One region of the Paracoccus sp. PAR01 genome, then DNA from elsewhere that is predicted to be linked to it. Evidence: riboswitches for the same ligand, from Rfam matches in the RefSeq annotation. Region 1 holds a riboswitch; each other region holds the start of a gene.

What was found. Region 1 has a riboswitch for cobalamin ahead of IB235_RS21340 (energy-coupling factor ABC transporter permease). Riboswitches for the same ligand answer to the same signal wherever they lie in the genome.
Region 2: another riboswitch for cobalamin. It lies ahead of IB235_RS23535 (ABC transporter substrate-binding protein); the one in region 1 lies ahead of IB235_RS21340 (energy-coupling factor ABC transporter permease).
Region 3: another riboswitch for cobalamin. It lies ahead of IB235_RS04005 (TonB-dependent siderophore receptor); the one in region 1 lies ahead of IB235_RS21340 (energy-coupling factor ABC transporter permease).

The regions. Positions count from the first base shown of each region.
Region 1 covers NZ_JACVAW010000023.1:2,870-6,120, forward strand. Annotated here, with positions in the region: gene IB235_RS21330 (hypothetical protein) at 176-529, opposite strand; gene cobF (precorrin-6A synthase (deacetylating)) at 588-1,343, opposite strand; gene IB235_RS21340 (energy-coupling factor ABC transporter permease) at 1,404-2,078, opposite strand; cobalamin riboswitch at 2,136-2,321, opposite strand; gene IB235_RS21345 (cobyrinate a,c-diamide synthase) at 2,333-3,251, opposite strand, start outside.
Region 2 covers NZ_JACVAW010000038.1:2,512-5,762, reverse strand. Annotated here, with positions in the region: gene IB235_RS23540 (iron ABC transporter permease) at 1-975, opposite strand, end outside; gene IB235_RS23535 (ABC transporter substrate-binding protein) at 972-1,982, opposite strand; cobalamin riboswitch at 2,133-2,333, opposite strand; partial or broken gene IB235_RS25425 (IS5/IS1182 family transposase) at 2,434-2,637, opposite strand; gene IB235_RS23530 (AraC family transcriptional regulator) at 2,819-3,251, shown strand, end outside.
Region 3 covers NZ_JACVAW010000001.1:784,797-788,047, forward strand. Annotated here, with positions in the region: gene IB235_RS04000 (ABC transporter substrate-binding protein) at 1-215, opposite strand, end outside; gene IB235_RS04005 (TonB-dependent siderophore receptor) at 209-2,089, opposite strand; cobalamin riboswitch at 2,221-2,422, opposite strand; gene IB235_RS04010 (5-bromo-4-chloroindolyl phosphate hydrolysis family protein) at 2,629-3,251, shown strand, end outside.

The DNA.
Region 1 (3,251 bases):
GCGCAAGTAATTAATAAGGACGATAACTTCCACAACCTTATGAAAACGGACGGAATTGAAACGATATAGTTGTATAGGTAGATCACATAAACGGATGACCAAGGTCATTTAAAATTAATGCCTCTGTACGTAGCCAAAAATAGGGCTGAGACTATAAAGACAGCGCTTGTTCATTTCAATCATTCATCGAATAACGACCTACCCGGACATGCGGACGCCGAAGTGGAAGCCGAACGATGGCGACATGCTGGTATGAGCGGCAATATTGCGTGCGGTCTCCTTCGGCGACATCGTTCGCGTCAGTTTCGGCAGACCCCTGCCGAAGCCGGTTGATCGCGTGTTGATCTGCGGTTCGACCTATCTGCACAACAACATTGATTACGAAGCGGCCAACAAGACCCTCTTTCTGCCCCGGCCACGCCCAGCCCCGCGCCGAGCAGAAAGAAGCCATCGCGCTGCGTTCGGGCCACTCCTTCAGGAAGTCAGCCTTGTCGTGTCGCACCCACCAAATACGATAAATGCGCGACACGAAACATGGCCTGAGAAGGGCTTCGGTCCGGCCACAAGGCGAAGACACCGCGCTATCGTCAGTACGCACCCGACTGTCCGACAGATCGCCGCAGCAGATAGGTGTCCATGATCCAGCCATGACGCTCACGCGCCTCGGCGCGGCGTGCGATGATGCGAGGGCCTGCCTCGTGCAGCGCGCCAGCCTCAAGGATCTGCTCGGACATGCCAAGGAAGGTGCCCCACCAGATGGTCAGCCCCTCGGGATCAAGCATTTGGAAACTGCATTCGCCGTCCAGCATGACAACGATGGTCTCGGCCCCCTTGGGCCAGCCGTGATCGCGCAATTGGCGGCCCGTCGTCACCGTCACCGCACCATTGACAGTATTGAAGGGAATGGCATGCGCAGCCGTCAGCGCCTGAAGGGCGGTAATGCCCGGAACGACCCGCAGCCGCGGTTTTGGGTCCAGGCGTCCGGCAATCCGCAGCGTGCTGTCATATAGCCCCGGATCGCCCCAGACCAGCAGCGCGACCGGCCCGCTGCGCCCTGCATCCTTGACCGTTTGCGCCCAGATCGTCGCAATCTGGTCGTGCCACCGCTCAACCCGCTGACCATAGGGCAGTGCCGCATCCCGCTGCGGCATGTCGAATTCGACGACCTTGCCCGCCGCGCCGCAATCCCGCAGGATCTGGTGACGCAGATGCGCCAGATCCTCCTTGCCCGCGCCTTTGCGGGGGATCAGGATCAGATCGGCCTCGCGCAGGGCCTGAACCCCCTCCAGCGTTACATGGCTGGGATTGCCCGTGCCAATACCGACAAGCCACAGTTCCTGCATCCGTCACTCCTTGGGAATGGGGCGGACCCGACACGGCCCGCCCCCTGGTTGAAGCCGCGTTCAGGCCGCGTAAAGCCTGCGTGTCACCAGCGCCGTCTGGCCCGAGGGGCGCAGCGCCTTGGCGAGCGCCAGCGCGACAAGATCGGCGACGGGTTCAATCAGCACCACCAGCATGTAGGCGGCACCGAAACTGACGATCGAGGCCATGTTCTCGGCCCCGAACCCGTGGCCGTAGATCGCCCAGAAGGCCACCCAGACCACCACGCCGCCCTGATAGGCCAGCGACAGCTTGAGCACATCGGCATATTTCAGATCGACATAGGCGGTGTCGGCGGGAATGACCCGACGCGCCAGAGTATCGATCACGAAAAGCGGCATCAGCAGCGTCGTCACGTTCACGAAATACATCGGCAGATCGGTCGGGGCAAAGAACATCCCCTGCACCAGCAGGCCCAAGGCCAGACCCAGTGCCGCAGGCGCCGCTCCAAAGATCAGGAACAGCGTCGTGCCAAGGATAAAGTGCACCTCGGAGATGCCGACGGGGAAATGCGGCAGGATCTCGAAAAAGACAAAGGTGGTGGCGGCCCCGATCACGCTGCGCAGCGCGAAGGAGCCGGCGTGGTGATGCTTCAGATCATCCAGCGCCAGTTTGACGGTATAGGCGGCGGCAGCGGCGGCCGTGCCATAGGCCAGGACCATCTTGGCCCCGTCTACGATTCCGGGTTCGATATGCATGTCAGTCATCCTGTATCTGTGCCGCCCCTCCGGCGGCGATTGCGCCGCATCGCGCGGCAAGGATTTTTCATCGTCGGCAGGTCTCCTGACTTGCGGGTCAAGGCGGGGGTCGGTCCTTCCCGGCGTTGGGGCCAGTGGTTGTTCCGCTCCGCTCTCCGCTTACAGTTGCGGGGGCAGTCCGGGTCTTGCACCCGGTTCCCTTTTCAGCCGCCCGAGGGCGGCACCGAAGATGATCGGTGGTCATGTGTTGCCGGTCAGCCTCCTTCCGTTGCGATAAGATGAAAGAATGTGCCGGTGACGTTGCCGCGTCGCGATCCGGTCTCGGCCACGGGCGATCCGTCGGCATCAAAGACCGCCGCAAGGGCGCTGTCAGGCTGTTCAAGGATGGTCGAGTAATGGAATTCGTGCCCGCGCAGAACCGCGCCCGCCAGATGGCCGGGCATGGCCGTGGAAAGGACCGCGCGGCGATAGCCCAGATGCAGCCTGCGCTGCTGATAGGAAGTGACCAGACCCAGCAGCCCCGCCATGGGATGCGTCACCCCTTGGCTGTCCACCAAAGCCTGTCCCAGCACCATGTAGCCCCCGCATTCGCCATGCACCGGCCTTGTCAGGGCATGTTGCCGCAGCCCGTCAAGGAAACGCGTGGCCGCAGCCAGCCGCCCGGCATGCAGTTCCGGATAGCCGCCCGGAAGCCAGACCAGATCGGCCCCGGCATCCGGGGCTTCATCCGCCAAGGGGGAAAACGGCAGGATCTCGGCCCCGGCCTCATGCCAGCCTTCCAGCAGATGCGGATAGGTGAAGGAAAAGGCCGCATCACGGGCAAGGGCGATGCGCTGTGCCGGGGGGCGTGGTCCCCGGCCAGCTTGCGGCGGTTGGCTGCCCCGCGCGGCGGCAATGATCGCGCTTAGGTCGACATGCTGGCGCAGGAAGGCCGCGTATCCGGCGATGGCGGTTTCCAGATCGGGATGCTCGACCGCTTGGATCAGGCCCAGATGACGCTCGGGCAGGGTCAGGTCGCCGCGCCGGGGCAGCGCGCCAAGCACCGGCAGGCCCGCCTGCTCCATTCCCAGCCGGACCAGCCTTTCATGCCGGGGGCTGGCCACCCGGTTCAGGATTACCCCGGCAATGGTCAGGTCGGCGGCATAACGGGCAAAACCCAATGCCGTCGCCGCC
Region 2 (3,251 bases), on a different contig from region 1:
GATGGGCACGACCTGACCGGGGATCAACACGCGCGAGACCACGTCTGCCGCGATCATGAAGACCGCACCCGCAAGTGCCGAGGCCGGAACCAACGCGCCATGCCGCGCGCCAACGAGGAAACGCATGGCATGCGGCACGACCAACCCGATAAAGCCGACAGCTCCGACAAGGCTGACCATCACCGCCGTCATCAGCGTCACTGCGCCCAGCAGCACGACCATCACCCGGCGCACCGCAATGCCCAGCGAGGCCGCGGCACTTGCGCCGAAGCTGAACGCATCAAGCGCGCGGATATGGATGATACAGGCCAACAACCCCACGACCGCGACGGGAAGTGCAAGTCCGACATCCGGCCAGCGCACGCCGGACAGGTTTCCGAGAAGCCAGAACATGATCCCACGGGCCTGTTCCGCATTGGCGGATTTGGCGATGAAAAAGCTGGTCAATGCGTTGAAAAGCTGCGATCCCGCGATCCCGGCAAGAACAAGCTGACCAGAGCCTCCACCCGCCGCGCGCGCGAGTGCCGCGACGATGCCGAAGGCCAGCGCCGCTCCGGCGAATGCGCCTGCCGAGATGCCGATGGCCCCTGCGCCGATCCCCATGATCGTGACCGCGACCGCCCCAGTCGAAGCCCCGGCCGAAACGCCCAGCAGATAAGGATCGGCCAAAGCGTTCCGGACCAGTGTCTGCAGCACTAACCCCGACAGCGCGAGTCCCGCACCGCAGGCCGCTGCGACCAAAGTGCGTGGCAGGCGATAGTTCCAAATGATTCCGGCATCGATCGGATCGACCGTCGATGCCGCGCCCCAGAGCTTGTGCGCCAGAACGTCTCCGACCTGCGAGACCGGCAGCGGCGTCTCGCCCAGGATCACCCCGGCCATCACCGCAAGGGCCAGCACCACCAGACCCAGCGCAAGGCGCACGATGAGCCTTGAGTGCCAGGCGACAGCGCCGATGATGACCGCTTCGCTCATTTCTGGCCGAGTTTCGGCAGCGCCTCAGCCAAAGTCTCAAGCGCGTCGATATTGCGGATCGAAGGGTCCATCGCATGTGCGTCCAGCATGATGATGTGGTCATTCTTCACCGCGTCCATCTGGCTGGTCACCGGATCGGATTTAAGGAAGGCAATCTTCTTCTCGTAATCATCGGCTTCGAAGCGACGCCGCTCCATCCGGGCCAGGACGATGATCGACGGATTGGCGCGGGCAATGCTTTCCCAGCTGACGACGGGCCATTCCTCGTCGCTTTCGACGATGTTCTTCAGACCCAAGGCCTGCATCATGTAACCGGGCGGACCTTTGCGACCGGCGACATAGGGGTCAATGTCCATTTCCGCCGAAGAGAACCAGAACACCGCCGAGGCATCCTTCAGGTCGAGCCCCTCGGCTTTTTCGATGGCGGCAGCCTCGCGCGTTTTCAGATCGGCGACCAGCGCCTCACCCCTGTCTGCAACATCGAAGATCCGGCCCAGTTCCGAGATGCCCTGATAGATGCTGTCCATTGCATACATGCCGATGCGCGTGCCGTCCGAGCCCTTGCTGTTGTCCTTGCCGGTGCAGTCCGAGGGCAGGACATAGGTCGGGATGCTCAGGTCCGAAAATTGTTCGCGCGTGGCGACAACGCCCTGCGGGCCGATATGCCATTCATATTGCGCGGTCACGAGGCCCGGGCGTTTGGCGAGGATGCTTTCGAAGCTGGGGTCATTGTCGGCCAGGCGCTCGATGCTGGCATTGGCATTCTTGAACTGCGGCAGGACCTCGGTGAACCAGACCGAGCTCGCCGCGACCTTGTCGGCCAGACCCAGCGAATAGAGGATCTCGGTCGTGGCCTGACCTACGGTCACGACATTTTCCGGGGCCTTGTCAAAGGACAGGTTGACGCCACAATTCGACAACTTCAGCGGCCATGCGGTCTCGGCGCTGGCGGGCAGAACGCTGGCTCCAGCCAGCACAAGGCCGGTCAGGGCGGTTTTCATGAACATCTCGAGGCTCCGGTCAGGATGCGAGCGGAGGGCTTGGGAAATGACCATGACGCAGCCGCATCCCATGAAGGAACGCAGCGATAGATAAGGGGCCCGACGGATCGGCAGGCTTGGGACATCAGGCACCTCCCCGGACACCCCGCCCGGATCGAATGGGTTTCATTTGTCGGCAGGTCTCCTGACTGGCGGGTCATCGCGGGATGCGGCCTTCCCATGGCCCGAGGGCCACAGTGGCGTCATCGCATCCTGCTCACCGCCTACAGTTGCGGGGGCAGTTCCGGTTCGGGGCAGGTGCTGCCCCGACGGATTCCCTTTCAATTCCTCTCGGAAACCGACCTGAGCGTGTTAACTGCTTGGCGAGACGCAAACAAGTGACGCAATCGCGCCTGTTGAGGGGGGAGGGCTTCTCCCGCGCGCCAGAACGATGATCGAATGGAATGAATCTGATTCTCATTTGCCGCTTGGATCGGATCGAGCAGAGGAATTGCAGCTCGGCCGGATCAGCCGCACGGGCGCGATCTAGGGGCGGCTCTCGGCGACGTATCGGCCGTCGAACTCGGCATCGAACGGGCGTCGGTCACGACGGCACGTATTTTGCGCAGGGGTGCCGGGTCGGGATGCGCTCCTCGAGATCGACATAACTCTGTTGGCACATCCGATCCGCGCATGATCATCCCATAACGCTGCCGAGGATGAATCCTGTTCCGCGCCGGGCGGGCCGTGCAGATCGAGCAGCCAGACCGATACGTGCCCAAAAGAGGTCTACGCGACGAAGCCGTCACTTTTCTTAGTTGTTGCCCTTCACCGATCGGGCGAACTGGCGGTATATCCCAGCAATGCTACGCAACCGCTATCATCATTTGGGCTGGCACCATGGCATTGAGCTGTTCGAAGCTGCTTTGAGCAATCAGACCTTCGCCCGCCACGCGCACGAAGGTTTCGCCGTCGGCGCGATTGTCCAAGGTGCCGGTGGCTATCTCTGTCGAGGAGAAAGCATGGTGCTTCCCACCGGTTCGCTTTCTCTGATGAACCCCGAGGAGGCGCATACCGGGCACGCTGCAGCGGGTCGAGTACGCTACAACATGCTTTATGTATCTGAGGTAGCGGTGCGAGAAGTGCTGGGCCTGCGCGACTTGCGCGGTTTTGCTGAAATTGCCCCCCGCGATCGTGGACGCAAGCTGACGCAGGCACTTTCCCGGCTGGCCAGTTGCCTTAACGTTGCGCGGACGACTGACCAGAGGCTGGTGACCGAGGAGGCCGTGCACGAAG
Region 3 (3,251 bases), on a different contig from region 1:
ACATGCGCCGCCTCAGACACCATGGCCGAACTGGCCGGGTCATGCGCCAGATATGAGACCGAGACCAATTGCCCCGGCGCCGCAAGCTGCAGCGCCAACTGGTCCGTGCACAGGTTGATCGAGACGACCCGGCGCGGCGGATCGGCGAAAGCCGCCGCCGCAACCATTGTCAGGCCGCCCGCAAGGCAGGCGGCCATCAGGCGCAAGGCTACCATTTCGCCTCAAGCCCGGCATAGACCGTGCGATCCTGCGAGGCATAACCCCAGACGTCGGAATATTCCTCGTCGAACAGGTTCACCACGCGGGCGGTGGCGCGGACATTCTCGGTCAGGTCATAGCCTCCCGACAGGTTGACGGTGGTATAGTCCGACAGTTCCGCGGTTTCATACATCCCCCAGAACTGGGTGTCGTAGTTCCCCGCGACATGGCGCAGATCGGCGGTGACCCAGCCACGCCCCTCGAACAGGGCCAGCGTCGCCGACAGGCCAAGCTCGTGGCGCGGGCGGCGGATCTCGATCGAGCCGTCGGGATTTTTGGCGTCCAGATAGGTGTAGTTCAGGCCCAGATCCAGGCTGTCGGTGGCCTTGACGCGCGCGGCGATCTCGACCCCTTCGCGCGGACTTTCGCCCTCTTGGTTCACATAGGTCGCGCGCCCATCCGGTGCCCCGCCAAAGACATAGGTCACCTCATCCTCGATCCGCTCGCGGAACCAGGTCACGTCGATGGTGCCGCGGTCGCCGGGCAATTGCGCCTCGACGCCCAGATCGAAGCCGCGATTGGTTTCCGGCTTCAGATAGGGATTGCCGACAGTGAAGCTGTCATTCGAATAAAGCTCGTAATAGGACGGGTTGACCAACCCGCGCCCGCCCGAGGCATGCAGCCGGAACGGACGGTCGGGCACCTGCCATGACAGGCCAAGGTTCCAGCTGGTGAAATCCTCGAAAACCTTGTTGTCGTCGCGACGCAGCCCGGCCTGAATATCCAGACCGTTTTCCAGAAACGCGCGGTATTCCAGCGCGACCGAGGTCATCTCGCGCGTGAAATCCGGGGCCAGCGAGGATTCGTCCTTCTGCTTTTCCACCAGCAGGTTCAGCAGATGGCTGGCATCCGCGACCGCCTGCCCGTCCAAGCCATAGCTGAGACGGTATTTCCATTTCTCGGTCTCGCCACGGGTTTCGGGCGCGCCGGTATCGCTGCTTTTGAACACGCTGTCCTGATATTCCAGCCGCTGGGTCAGGCGACCGTCCAGCATGGAATATTCGCCCCAGGCCGCGCCCTGGAACTCGTTGCGGTCGAAATACAGGCCGCTGTCATCGACGATGTAGCCGTCGGCATCGGTGGCCATGTAATCGGCGCGGTCATAATCGTATTTTTCCTTGGCCCGGCGCAGACTGCCGCCAAGGCGCAGATCGTCCGTCGCCTGATACCAGCCCGACAGGCCGATGGTCTTGCGGTTGATGCCATCCTTTTCGCCGCCATCGCCCGACTGGTCCCAGCCGTGATCGTCCCGCGCCGAGAGGTTCAGCGCGATCCCGCCGCGCTCGCCGTTGTTGCTGACATGGGCCGAGGCGGCGGCCCCGTTCCCGACTTCGACCTTGCCGCCATAATGCAGCCCCGGACCGCCCTTGTCGGTGATGATATTGATCACCCCGGCCGAGGCGTTCGAGCCGTAATAGACCGATTGCGGGCCGCGCAGCACCTCGATGCGCTCGACATTGGCGGTTTCCAGCCCGCTCAGGATATATTCGTCAGCACCACCCGCGGCCTCGATCCCGTCGATCAGGATCAGGGCATGGTCGGCCTCGGAGCCACGGATGCGGACCTGCGTGTAGCTGGCACCGGTGCTGCTGACCGACACGCCGGGCATCGCACGCAGCGCGTCCTGCACGGTGACCAGCCCGCGTTCCTCGATCTCGGTGGCGGTGACGACGCTATAGGCGCGGCCATAGCCGTCGCTAGCCACAGGCAGGAAGCCTGCCGACAGGACCAGCGGGTCCAGGGTGACGGCGGGGGCGGTGTCCTGCGCCAGCGCGAAACCGGGCAGCGATGCTGCGACAAGGGCGAGATAAGAGCTTCGGTTGAGGATCATGTCCGGGGCCTTTCCTGCGCAGGCAAGCCTGCAAGTCTTGGGTAGGTTGCGGGATGGGCCGGTCATGGCGCCTCCGCAGATGGGTGAGGTTCACCGCTGCGGATGGCCGCTTCCCGGACGCGCCCCGCGCCGGAAATGGGTGATGCCTCGGCAGGTCTCCTGGCTTGCGGGTCATCGCTTGGGCCGACCTTCCCGGAACCGGTGTTCCAGTGGCGCATATGGCCCTTGCTCGCCGCTTACAGTTGCGGGGGCAGCCGCGGATTTGCCCTTGCAGGCGCACCGCATTCCCTTTTCATCCGGTGCAGGACCGGAACCGTGGCTGACTGCCTGTTCGCGCAGGACGGCGGGTCCTGTCAAGCGGACTGACGGGTCCTGCCCTTTCTTTCGCGGTGCTGTGGCCCTATATCCAGCGGGAAACCCGTCCGGCCCAGCATGAAAGGAAGCAGATGTCCCGGAAAGCGACGAAACGCCTGTCCTTCTTTCTGTTGATGGGGCTGACGCTTTACGCGTCCTTCGTGGGCGCAGGCTGAGGGCGGATCATGACCAAACGTTTCGGAGGCCGCTTCTCGCCCCTTGGTCGGGGTCAGGATGCGCAGAATGCGGCGATGACCGGCACCCGTCCGGTGCCGCGCCCGGTTCATCACCCGTTGGAATCGCGCACGCGCTGGATCACCTTCATGGCGGTCCCCTTCCTGATCAGCGCCTTCTGGCAGGGGCCGTTCGGGCTGGTCATGCATCTGCTGGCCTTTGGCGGCGTGGCCGCGGGCATGTTCCTGACCCGCGAGGGTCTGCAGGCCGAGGCCGAATATGACGCCCGCCGCGTCGCGCGCCGCCCCGCCATTCCGCGCAAGCTGTTCGGCGGCATCCTGACCGGGCTTGGCCTTGCGCTGGGGTCCTATGTGCCGGGGGCCGAACTGGGTGCCGGCATCATCGGCGTCGCAGGCGCTGTGCTGCACTGGCTGTCCTTCGGCACCGATCCGATGCGCGACAAGGGCATGGAGGGCATCGACAGCTTCCAGCAGGACCGCGCCGCCCGCATTATCAGTGAGGGCGAGGCCCATCTGAAGGCCATGCAGGACGCCATCCTGCGCACCGGCGACCGCCGTCTGGAAGCCCGCGTCGGCATGTTCGCCGCCACCGCGCGCGAGCTGTTCGCCCGCAT